DNA from 3 places in the Buttiauxella sp. JUb87 genome. Region 3 is predicted to be linked to each of the others. Evidence: predicted binding sites of a transcription regulator. Region 3 holds the regulator's gene; each other region holds the start of a gene.
What was found. The regulator PurR, encoded in region 3, represses purine synthesis genes. The targets are predictions, from matches to a motif close to CANGCAAACGTTTGCNTG.

Region 1: aroL (shikimate kinase AroL) is a predicted target of PurR. The motif match lies at 2,444-2,461, and genes of this name have one in related genera.
Region 2: cvpA (colicin V production protein) is a predicted target of PurR. The motif match lies at 2,264-2,281, and genes of this name have one in related genera.

The regions. Positions count from the first base shown of each region.
Region 1 is NZ_SNVY01000003.1:61,143-65,369, forward strand. Features, by position in the region: gene adrA (diguanylate cyclase AdrA) at 1-812, shown strand, start outside; gene proC (pyrroline-5-carboxylate reductase) at 847-1,656, opposite strand; gene EC843_RS12400 (YaiI/YqxD family protein) at 1,804-2,265, shown strand; gene aroL (shikimate kinase AroL) at 2,529-3,053, shown strand; gene EC843_RS12410 (YaiA family protein) at 3,098-3,289, shown strand; gene EC843_RS12415 (AroM family protein) at 3,567-4,227, shown strand, end outside.
Region 2 is NZ_SNVY01000001.1:1,489,443-1,493,669, forward strand. Features, by position in the region: gene EC843_RS07000 (UbiX family flavin prenyltransferase) at 1-6, opposite strand, end outside; gene purF (amidophosphoribosyltransferase) at 164-1,681, opposite strand; gene cvpA (colicin V production protein) at 1,721-2,206, opposite strand; gene dedD (cell division protein DedD) at 2,475-3,203, opposite strand; gene folC (bifunctional tetrahydrofolate synthase/dihydrofolate synthase) at 3,193-4,227, opposite strand, start outside.
Region 3 is NZ_SNVY01000001.1:601,058-605,284, forward strand. Features, by position in the region: gene EC843_RS02730 (C40 family peptidase) at 63-917, shown strand; gene sodB (superoxide dismutase [Fe]) at 1,049-1,630, shown strand; gene purR (HTH-type transcriptional repressor PurR) at 2,069-3,094, shown strand; gene punR (DNA-binding transcriptional activator PunR) at 3,133-4,044, opposite strand; gene punC (purine nucleoside transporter PunC) at 4,160-4,227, shown strand, end outside.

The sequences.
Region 1 (4,227 bases), on a different contig from region 3:
ATTCGTTAATGGGCGGCGTATGGATTGGGGTGATGGGAATGAATGCACTCCCATCAGCATTAATCCTCGCGATGATATGCATGAACAATGTCGGTTGCGGTGGATTGAAACTGTTCTTCAACGGCTTGGGCTTTATAGTGCTGAGTTGCCTGTTGACGCTAGGTATGTTCCTAATACCCCTTAATCTAGAAACCATGCCATCTCAGGTCTGGATTTGCTTGCCGTTTTTGTTGATTTACCCGACTTACTTTGGACTGGTCAGTTACCGAACCGCGCTAAAACTTTCCGAGCATAAACGGCGCTTAATGCACATGAGCACTCGTGATGGCATGACCGGCGTATATAACCGTCGTCACTGGGAACATCTGCTGCACGGTGAATATGACAACTGCCAGCGCTATCATCGCAGTGCCACCTTGATTTTGATTGATATTGACCACTTTAAATCAATTAATGATTCATGCGGCCATGATGTAGGTGATGAGGCGATTCTGGCCATTACAGAGCATTTGCAGCTCACTTTGCGCATTACAGATGTTGTCGGACGCTTCGGCGGTGACGAATTTGGCGTGATTATGTCAGGCACGGCGCAAGATAGCGCGATACAGGCCATGGCTCGTGTACGTGACTATCTTGATGAGTTTCGTTTACCGCATGCACCGCATATCTCACTGCGTATCAGTGTCGGTGTGGCAGAGTTTGATCACAGCATGGTGAGCTATCGCGAATGGTTGAAAGCGGCAGATGTTGCGTTGTATAAAGCTAAAAACCTGGGGCGCAGCCGTACTGAAGTGGCCGATATTGCAGCTTAAAACCCCCTCCCGGAAACAGGAGAGGGTAACAAAATTATGATTTGCCCAAGTGTTCTGATTTCGCCATACATTTCACCATGGCTTCCATCACTGCAGCTCTGAACCCTTTTTCTTCCAGAACCTTCACGGCTTCAATAGTGGTGCCGCCTGGCGAGCACACCATATCCTTTAACTCACCAGGATGTTTACCCGTTTCCAGTACCATTTTGGCTGAGCCCATGACGGCCTGCGCAGCAAATTGATAGGCCTGTTTGCGCGGCATCCCCCCTAACACAGCGGCATCAGCCATGGCTTCGATAAACATAAACACATACGCTGGTGCAGAGCCGCTAACCCCCACAACCGGATGGATCATGGTTTCAGACACCACTTCGGCAAGCCCGAAGCTGCGGAAAATGTTAACCGCATCGGCAATATCTTCGGGAGTAGCCAGCGCGTTTGGCGTGATGGACGTCATACCCGCATTCACTAACGCTGGGGTATTGGGCATGGCGCGAATAATTTTGCGATCGTGGCCCAGTGCTTTAGCCAGAGAATCCAGCGTTACGCCCGCAGCAATGGAAATCACCACCGAGTCTTTATTCAGGCTGGAATTGACTTCACTCAGCACTTTTAGCATGACATTTGGTTTCACGGCACCGAAAACAATATCTGCAATTTGTGCCACTTCTTGCGCACTTTCTGCCGCATTAATACCATATTGATCGTGCAACTCTTGCACTTTATCGGGCGAAGGTGTGTAGACCCAGATATTACCAGGAAGCACCTGTCCACTGGCTATCAGACCACCAAGGATGGCTTTCCCCATGTTGCCGCAACCAATAAAACCAATCTTCTTATCCATAGTCTCACTCCATCTTCTGAGTTGTACGATGAGCATAGCTTAACGTGATTTCCGCCGCTTCGGCTAACCGTAAGCAAAGATAAAGTTTGCGATTCTGCAAAAGCACGGCAAGATCGCCACCATAAACCCCGACCCACAGGAATCGTCATGCAAATCTGGGTGGATGCTGATGCGTGTCCAAAAGTGATTAAAGAAGTACTGTTTCGTGCAGCGGAACGCGCACAAATGATGGTAACTCTGGTTGCCAACCAGGGGCTAAAAGTTCCACCATCGCGTTATATCCGCAGCCTGCAAGTGGCAAGCGGATTTGATGTTGCTGATAACGAAATTGTGCGCCGCTGCGAAAAGGGCGACTTAGTCGTCACCGCAGATATTCCTCTGGCCGCTGACGTGCTGGAAAAAGGTGCGATTGCACTGAACCCTCGTGGAGAACTGTACACGCCTGCGACTATCCGGGAACGCCTGACGATGCGCGATTTTATGGATACTTTACGATCCAGTGGTGTACAAACTGGCGGGCCAGACAGCCTCAACCAGCGTGACCGCCAGCTGTTTGCCAACGAACTGGAAAAGTGGCTGCTGGTTGCCAGCCGTTCAAAAGGCGCCTAAAACCGATGTAATTCTATTCCGCGTACTAGCTTGCTGATATGATGATTCGCGTAACGAAAAACGTTATAGATTCAGATTGCTGACAAAGGGTGATAAATGTGTTTTGTAGGGTGGCTAAGCGTTAGCGTCATCCACCATTTACGCCAGTTGTGTCGGATGACGCTGCGCTTATCCGACCTACGAAGACGTTTGTCATCAGTCTCTGGATTTTTACCTACTCAGATTTTTACCAACTCTGGCGTACTGCTGAGGATTAGCCACTGATGACTCAACCCATTTATTTAGTCGGCGCACGAGGTTGTGGCAAAACAACCGTCGGTGTTGCATTAGCGCAGGCATTGGGCTGTAACTTTGTCGATACCGACCATTACCTTTTAGACAGCACCAAAATGAGCGTTGCCGATATTGTGGCAAAAGAGGGCTGGGAAGGTTTTCGTCGTCGTGAATCAGGTGCGCTGCAAAGTGTTACTGCTCCCGGTACGGTTATTGCCACCGGCGGCGGCATGGTTCTGGCCGAAAGTAACCGTCAGTTTATGCGTGAGCATGGTGTCGTCATTTATTTGCGAGCTCCTGCGCAAATCCTGGCATCACGTTTAGAAGCTTTCCCGGAAGAAGGACAGCGTCCAACGCTCACTGGCAGACCTATTACGGATGAAATCGTTGAGGTTCTCGCCGCGCGTGAAGCGCTTTACAACCAGGCTGCACACCATGTCGTTGATGCCACTCGTCCGCCTGCGGAAATTGTTGAAGCGGTGTTGGCGGTACTGCATACGGCTCGAGCCAGCTGATTTTTGTCTATACTTAACGCTCATTCATCTCCAAAGGAAGAGCGATGGCGAGCAATCCTCCATACCCCCGGGAAGCGCGTATAGTTGCCGTTGAAAAAGGTGCGACAGATAAAACTGTGACCTGGTATCAACTTCGAGCCGATCATCCCCATCCTGATACGCTGATTAGTGAGCACGAAAGCGAACAAGAAGCGCTGGATGCTAAACAGCGTTATGAAGATCCGCGAAAGACGTAACATCCCGGCAAGGACGCCAGAATCCCCTCATCTTTTAAGTGAATTCATTGACCTGGTGATTAATCACATCTTTTGCTCAATTCATTTGTTAAATATTCATTACCATGATGTTGTATCAATGTCGTTGACGTTTCGTTGAATATTCCAGCAGGTGCTCTGCAAATATGCTGCTACGCTTTGTGGTTAATTATTGAGCGACCTTCAGCAGAGTATCATTTGTAAGGATTGGTACCAGCGCAGCATTGAGGGGCTGATATGGGACAAGGGCGGAACGAACATGAAACAAACATTGGCAATTATTACCATCGGCGTCGTCCCGGTCAGTGAAATACTGCCGTTACTGACAGATCACATCTCTGAAGATCAAATCAGACACCTCAGTTTACTGGGCCACCTCTCTCACGATGAAGTGATGGCTGAATACGCCCCTACACCGGGAAATGAACCACTTCTGACGCTTTTATCCGGCAACGTGCTGGTTTATGTCGATAAACAAAAAGTTGAGAAGGCGCTGCAGAGTGTGATTGAAGTGCTGGATAATCAGGGCTTCGATGTCATTTTGCTGATGAGCACCCACCGCTTATCGAATCTCTCCGTGCGTAACGGTATTTTGCTCGAGCCGGAACGTATTATCCCACCGCTGGTGGCCTCAATTGTCGATGGGCATCAAGTCGGTATCATCATCCCCGTTCCTGAATTGCTGAAATTTCAGAATAAAAAATGGCAGTTGTTGGAAAACGAGCCGCTGTATGAATTGGCGAATCCCATTCATGGAAGCGAGCAGGATTTAATCGAAGCCGGAAAGAAACTGGTTAAAGATGGTGCGGATGTGCTGGTTCTGGACTGTCTGGGTTTCCACCAAAAACATCGTGATTTGTTGCAAAAATCACTCGATGTTCCGGTATTGTTATCGAACGTGTTAATTGCGCGCTTAGCGT
Region 2 (4,227 bases), 890 kb from region 3:
TTTCATAATTTACGTTCGCCCGAGGAGTTTATCTGGGCTGACTTTGCCGCAAGATGGGGCGGGATGCAAGCAGTGCTGCCCCTCACCCCGCCCTCTCCCACAGGAGAGGGAGAAACCGTTCTATCCCCTCTCCTTCAAGGAGAGGGTTAGGGTGAGGATGGTATTAACCCTCGTTATGCATCTCTAAGTTTTCCACTTCGTTCTGGCGCTGAATCGCTTTCGAATCGTCATTACGCAGTGACTCAAGATACTCAAGGTATTCGTGATCAACATCTTTGGTGACGTAGATACCATTGAATACCGAGCACTCAAACTGAGTGATGTCCGGATTCTCAATGCGAACCGCTTCAATCAGATCGTCCAGATCCTGGAAAATCAAACCGTCTGCACCGATTAGCTGACGAATTTCATCCACTTCACGGCCATGAGCAATCAGTTCGTTGGCGCTTGGCATATCGATGCCATACACGTTCGGGAAGCGAATCTCAGGTGCCGCAGAAGCCAGGTAAACTTTCTTCGCACCCGCTTCACGTGCCATCTCGATAATCTGCTCGGAAGTGGTACCGCGCACGATGGAATCATCCACCAGCAGCACGTTTTTATCGCGGAATTCAGCGCGGTTGGCGTTGAGTTTACGACGCACAGATTTACGACGCAGTTGCTGGCCTGGCATGATAAAGGTACGGCCAACGTAGCGGTTCTTCACGAAGCCCTGACGATATGGCTTGTCGAGAATACGGGCAATTTCCAGCGCGATGTCGCAGGAAGTTTCTGGAATCGGGATAACCACGTCGATGTCCAAATCTTCCCACTCACGGGCAATTTTCTCACCGAGTTTTTTACCCATTTCAACGCGAGCGCTGTAAACGGAAATCTTGTCGATGAACGAGTCCGGACGCGCGAAGTAAACGTATTCGAACAGGCAAGGGTTGCTGGTTGGGTTGTCGGCACACTGGCGGGTGAACAACTGCCCTTTCTCAGTGATGTAAACCGCCTCGCCCGGCGCGATATCACGCAGGAACTCAAAGCCCAGCGTATCAAGCGCCACGCTTTCAGAGGCCACCATGTATTCGGTACGGCCATCACCCAAATCACGCTTGCCCATCACCAACGGACGAATACCGTTCGGATCACGGAAAGCCACCATGCCGTGGCCGATAATCATTGCCACACACGCATATGCGCCGCGGATTTGGCGGTTAGTCGCAGCAATGGCAGCAAAAATGTTGTCGGCTTCCAGCGGATAGTTGCGGAAGTTATCCAGCTCGCTGGCGAAAATATTGAGCAGGATTTCGGAATCAGAGGTGGTGTTAATATGACGACGCTTTTCTTCGAACAGCTTTTGGCGCAGTTCGTGCGCGTTCGTCAGATTACCGTTGTGTGCAAGAGTAATGCCGTACGGGGAGTTCACATAGAATGGCTGAGCTTCTGAAGCGCTTGAGCTACCCGCTGTCGGGTAACGCACATGGCCGATGCCCATATTTCCCTGCAAGCGCTGCATGTGAATGGCACCAAATACATCGCTCACCAGACCATTAGCTTTACGCAGACGAAAACAGTTTAAAGCATCAATGGTGACGATGCCTGCGGCATCCTGCCCACGATGCTGAAGCACCGTTAACGCGTCATAAATCGACTGGTTGACCGGCATAAAACCGGCGATACCGACAATACCGCACATGTTGTCTTTTCCTCATTAAGCCACAACCCCCCGATACGATTACCGGGGCAAGAAACTTGACGAGCTTTGCAGATAGTCAAAGAACCATCTGATGATGAAACTGAATTGCGGGATAAGCTGCGACTTTTGCCAGTCGTCACTCTTAGAAAAACCAGTAAACGTATCAAGAAAGAACAGAATGGCGGCGACGATCAGCGCTCCACGTAACGCACCGAAACAGATCCCCAACACCCTGTCTGTACCCGACAGGCCGGTTTTCTCAACCAGTGCGCTAATCACATAATTGACTATCGCACCGACGATGAGTGTCGCGATAAACAGTATCGCGATAGCTATTCCATTACGTACCAGTTCGTCTTCAAAGCCAGTGAACCAGACTGACAGGTAAGTGTAGTAATGACTGGCAACAAAGAAAGCACAACCCCATGTCACCAGCGACAACGCTTCACGCACAAACCCACGAATAACACTAATCAGAGCCGAAAAACCGATGACTCCAATGATGGCGTAATCTATCCAGACCATGAACAAATCTCACGACAAATCGCCCTGACGTCCAGTTCGGGGCGCATTCTAACAGAAAAAGAAAACGTTTGCGTAGGGATTTCCTTCCCTCGCGTAAATAAATAATGGCGTTGAAAAAATGCTCAACGCCATTAAAAGTTTGCCCTAAAACAACCCTCACCCTGGCCCACTCCCTGAGGGAGAGGGGCTGAGATCAGTGCCACTTTTCCCCCTCTCCTGGGGGAGAGGGTCGGGGTGAGGGCGACCTGAACTCAAATCGGGCTAATTTCTATCTCGCCGTATAATTCATCACCACACCGTTCAGCCCGGAAAGCGAATTCAGCTCGCCCAGTGAAGACTTAAGCTTGTCTTTCGAGGCATCCGGCCCCACCAGAATACGGGTGACTTTTCCTTGTACCGGTGTTGATGGTGACGTGTAAACACGGAACCCTGCGCCGCGTAGTTTACCAACAATTTCATTCACTTTGTCGGCATTCTTCAATGCACCAAGTTGCACAACGTAAGCTTTCCCGGTTGGTGCTTGTTCGGTCGTCTCTTGCTTCGCAGGCTTTTCTGGCACTGGCGGTTCTTCGTTCATCATCGCCAGGCGCTCTTCCGTTTGAGAAGCATCGACCTTGCTCTGCGGTTTCTCTACCGGCTTCGGTTTTGGTTTCTCAGCGACGGGCTTCGGTTTCGGCTGTTCACGGGAAACAGGGACTTCATCAATGCCCGCCCCGCTATCACCAGGCAGCGAAGCGATATCCAGCCCTGGCGCTGCCGCCGTACCGGCACGCACTTCTTCAGCTGCACCTTCCGGTGGTTGTGAAGGGAGTGCCTGAGTCGCCGCGGGTAGCATATCTGGCTCATCGGTATCACCTGGTTTTGGAACCAGAGGAATAGCTGCAAACTCATCCTGATAATGCTTTTTCTGACCATCAAGCAACCCTGGCAGGATAATGACCCCCAGTGCGACCAGAATGATGGTTCCGACTAATCGATTTTGAAACTTACTCGCCACCTGCTTTCTCCGCGTCCAGCGCTTCCATTACGTGGGCTACTGTATGAAATGAACCACACACCAGCACGGTATCATTTTCCGTTGCTGCGTTCATGGCAGCATACCAGGCCTCAGCCACTGTGTCGTAGACTTCACCCTGACCGAGATGTTCAATCAGTTGTTCAGCACTCGCACCGCGTGGCCCTTCTAATGGAGCACAATACCAGCTATCGACTTGCGGGGACAAACATGCCAGCGTCCCGGCGATGTCTTTATCATGCAGCATTCCGATGACCGCCAGCACGCGGCCACGTTTCGGCAACTCTGCCAGCCGCCCGGCAAGATAAGCCGCCGCATGGGGATTGTGCGCCACATCCAGAATAACCAATGGCGCTTGCGAAATGACCTGGAATCGCCCAGGTAGAGTCGCCTCTTTAATCCCTTGAATGATAGCGTCATCGCTAACATTCAGCTCGCTTGCGCGCAATGCTGCCAACGCCGTTGCCGCATTTGGCTGCGGCACCAGTGGCAACGGCAGCCCACTCAGCTCGCCCTGCCCGTCTTTGAAGCTCCAGCTATTCTCTTCAACGCTGTAAGACCAGTCCACGCCACGGCGCAGCAAATGAGCGCCTTTTTCAGCCGCCACATCAGCGATGGTCTGCGGCATATCCGGCTCACCGACGACAGCAGGTTTTCCACCACGGAAGACCCCGGCTTTTTCACGCCCGATGCTTTCGCGATCTGGCCCCAGCCAGTCAGTGTGATCAAGCGCGATACTGGTGACGACAGCGACATCGGCATCGACGATATTGGTCGCATCCAGGCGCCCGCCCAGACCCACTTCAAGAATCACAACATCAACCGCCAGTTGCTTAAACAGCAACAGGGCCGACAAGGTGCTGTATTCGAAATAGGTCAGTGATGTCTCGCCACGCGCCGCTTCAATCTGCGCAAAGGCCGCCGTGTGGTAAGCCTCGTCCAGCTCTTCGCTTTGTACGCGTACGCGCTCGGTGTAACGCACCAGATGCGGTGAACTGTACACACC
Region 3 (4,227 bases):
CAAAATCATACACGGGCATGATGGTAATTATCATGCATTCATTTTAACCAGGGGATTGTCGAGTGGCGCGGATAACAAAAATTTCTATCACGCTCTGTGCTCTGCTATTTACCTTGCCGTATACACCATTGACGCAGGCGTCTGAGCACGCTCGTCCCGTGGCGGCGCATAAAGCGCACGTTGTGAAAAGCACAACCAAGAGCACAGAAAAGAGCAGTAAGAGTAAAGATAAAACCACTACCGCCAGCAAGAAAACCAACACCACCTCCAAAACAACCAGCAAGAAAAAAGAAACCACTGCCTCAACGAGCAAAACCGCTAAAAACTCCAGCAGTGCTAAAACAAAAAATCTTGCCAGTAAAGACCGCAAAAAATCCTCTCAGCTCGCGAAAGTCCAGCCTGTTGCTCTCACCGAAAAATGCAGTAAACCTCGTAAAGGTTATAAAACGCATTGCGTGAAAGTCAAAGCAGAGCAACCAACGACGATTGCCGCTGCGCATAAAGTCCGGGTGCAAAAAGCACAGAAAACGGCGATGAACAAATTGATGGGCCAGATTGGCAAACCGTATCGCTGGGGTGGGACTTCACCGCGTACCGGTTTCGATTGCAGCGGTCTGGTTTATTACGCCTATAAAGATTTGGTGAAGTTCCGTATTCCACGCACTGCCAACGAAATGTATCACCTGCGTGATGCCTCTTCGGTGGATCGTGGTGAGCTGGAAACAGGTGACCTGGTATTCTTCCGTACACAAGGTCGCGGTACTGCGGATCACGTAGGCGTGTATGTAGGCAACGGTAAGTTCATTCAGTCTCCACGTTCTGGCAGGGATATCCAAATCACTTCCTTGAGCGAAGATTACTGGCAACGCCACTATGTTGGCGCTAAACGTGTCATGACCTCCAAAACCATTCGTTAAAAATTCGTCGAAAATCTGCGCCTGCCCTTCATTGGGCAGGCGTGTTCCTCTTTTGCTTACCCTTTCAATTTGTTACCCTAAACCCGCACTAAAAGTGTTGTCTAGATGTAAACAATAATAAGGAGTTAGCAATGTCGTTCGAACTACCTGCACTACCGTATGCAAAAGATGCTTTAGCACCGCATATCTCCGCCGAAACCCTGGAATACCATTACGGTAAACACCATCAAACCTATGTCACTAACCTGAATAATCTGGTTAAAGGCAGCGCGTTTGAGGGTAAAACCCTCGAAGAGATCGTTCGTACTTCCGAAGGTGGCGTATTTAACAACGCCGCTCAGGTCTGGAACCACACTTTCTACTGGAACTGCCTGGCACCAAATGCTGGCGGCGAGCCAACTGGCGAACTGCTGGAAGCCATCAATAAATCTTTTGGTAGCTTCGCTGAGTTCAAGCAGCAATTTACTGATGCTGCTATCAAGAACTTCGGTGCTGGCTGGACATGGCTGGTTAAACAGGAAGATGGCGCATTAGCGATTGTTTCTACCTCTAACGCTGGCACCCCACTGACGACTGCAGCTAAACCGCTGTTGACTGTGGATGTGTGGGAACATGCGTACTACATCGACTACCGCAATGCTCGTGCTGGCTACCTTGAGCATTTCTGGGCGCTGGTGAACTGGGCGTTTGTTGCGAAGAATTTAGCAGCTTAATGCAAAAGTAAATGGGCCGCGATTTGCGGCCCATCTTGATCAAAGCGTAAAAATCAGTGCAGTACGGCAGTTAGTGCGCCGAAAACAATCAAAGCCAAAACAATTACCGTCGTCGTGATTGAAAATTTCAAATCGGTGCTCATCATTAAACTCCTTTTATATCCATACAATCGATGTGTCAGGGTGATTTTCCCACAACCAGAGATAAAAATCCTCCAGGTTTTAATCTGATATCAATTTTCCCTCTTCCACTTTTCGCCTGGATAGGCCAAAATCCCTCGCTAATTTGTTGCGTATCGTCAATTCAATGCCCTCCTCCCGTTTTATGTCGCAATCCCGGCATACCTGCAACCATCATGTTGCCTGTGGAGTCAGCGTACGCAAACGTTTAACATAATAGCAATCAAGGGTTTACGATATAGCCCGGAGTGAATTTTAATGGCGACAATCAAGGACGTGGCGAAGCGCGCAAACGTTTCCACTACAACCGTATCACATGTGATTAACAAAACCCGTTTTGTGGCGGAAGAAACGCGCAATGCGGTGTGGGCAGCAATTAAAGAATTGCACTACTCGCCAAGCGCCGTAGCACGAAGCCTGAAAGTTAATCACACCAAAACGATTGGTCTGCTTGCCACTTCCAGTGAAGCACCCTATTTCGCCGAGATAATCGAAGCGGTGGAAAATAGCTGCTTTGAAAAAGGCTACACCCTGATTTTGGGCAACGCGCACAACAACTTTGAAAAGCAGCGCGCTTACTTATCGATGATGGCACAAAAGCGTGTCGATGGCCTGTTAGTGATGTGCTCTGAATATCCTGAATCATTGCTCACCATGCTTGAAGAGTACCGTCACATCCCTATGGTGGTGATGGACTGGGGCGAGGCTCGTGCCGATTTCACCGACTCCGTGGTCGATAACGCTTTCCACGGCGGTTATCTTGCTGGACGTTATTTGATTGAACGCGGCCACCGCGAAATTGGCGCCATTCCCGGGCAAATGGAACGTAACACCGGTGGCGGCCGCCATGCAGGCTTTATGAAAGCACTGGAAGAAGCGGGAATTTCCATTCCGGAAAACTGGATTGTTCAGGGTGACTTTGAACCTGAATCAGGTTACCGCGCCATGCAGCAGATCATCGGCCAGTCTCATCGCCCAACAGCGGTATTCTGTGGCGGCGACATTATGGCGATGGGTGCTATTTGCGCTGCTGATGAAATGGGGCTGCGCGTGCCGCAGGATATTTCCGTTATCGGTTACGACAACGTACGCAACGCGCGTTACTTCTCACCAGCATTGACCACCATCCACCAGCCGAAAGATTCGCTAGGGGAAACGGCGTTTAATATGCTGCTGGATAGAATCGTCAACAAACGCGAAGAGTCGCAGTCGATTGAGGTTCACCCGCGTCTGATTGAACGCCGCTCTGTGGCTGATGGCCCGTTTCGCGATTATCGCCGCTAAGTGTGTGTCGGATGTCGCGCAAGCGACATCCAGCAGACTTACAGCGGCTCCTGTAACCACTCCTGATTCATCGTGTCACTATCGCCTAAGTAATCCAACAGCCAGGCCAACGCTGGCGATGCATCGTTTTGCTGCCATGTCAGGCAACATGCCGCGTCAGGGAATGGATTATCCAGCGTTAATTCGCGCCATTTCCCTGAAGCAACCCACGGTTTGGCAATATGTAACGGCACCATGCCGATACACAACCCCGCGCTCAAGCAATCCGAACCGGACGCCCAATCAGGCACTACCACGCGGCGCTGGTTATCTAACAGCCAGGTAATTCGTTTTGGTAATGAACGCGAAGTATCTTCCAGAACTAGCGATGGCCAGGCACGCAGGTCATCATCGCTTAACGTCCCGTCGCACTGTGCCAGTGGGTGCGAGGAAGCCACCACGCAACGCCAGCTCAACGTTCCCATATCACGGAAGGCATAACGCCCCCCAACCGGAATCGCCTGAGTCGCGCCAATCGCCACTTCTACGCGTCCATCCGCCAGCGCATCCCACACGCCGTTGAACACTTCCTGAAAGATACGTAATTCGATATCAGGAAAATGGCGATAGAAATCCAGCACCAGTTGCCGCGTTCGCTCCGGTTTTACAATGTTATCAACTGCAATCGCCAGGTGACCGCGCCATCCATTGGCGATCTGTTGGCACTGTTGCCGTGTCGTCATCATTTTTTTGATAACAGAGCGGCCTTCTTTGAGAAAAAAGACGCCAGCAGGGGTTAATTCAACATCCCGATGACGACGTTCGAATAGCGGAACGGCTAACCAATCTTCGAGTTGCCGCACCGTATAACTAATGGCAGACGGAACGCGGTGCAACTCTTGTGCTGCACCGCTGAAGCTGCCATTGCGCGCTACCGCATCGATGACTTCCAGCGAGTATTCTGACCACATTTCTTTGCTCACAAATTTTTTGAACGCAACCTACAAATATTAGCGTTTCACAAGCGTAATTGCACTCCGTACACTCTCGCGGCGATTAACCTGCAAGATAAAACAAGAGAAAATTATGCAACCATCAAAAGGATTTCTTATCTGGCTGGCCGGATTAAGTGTGCTGGGGTTCCTCGCCACAGA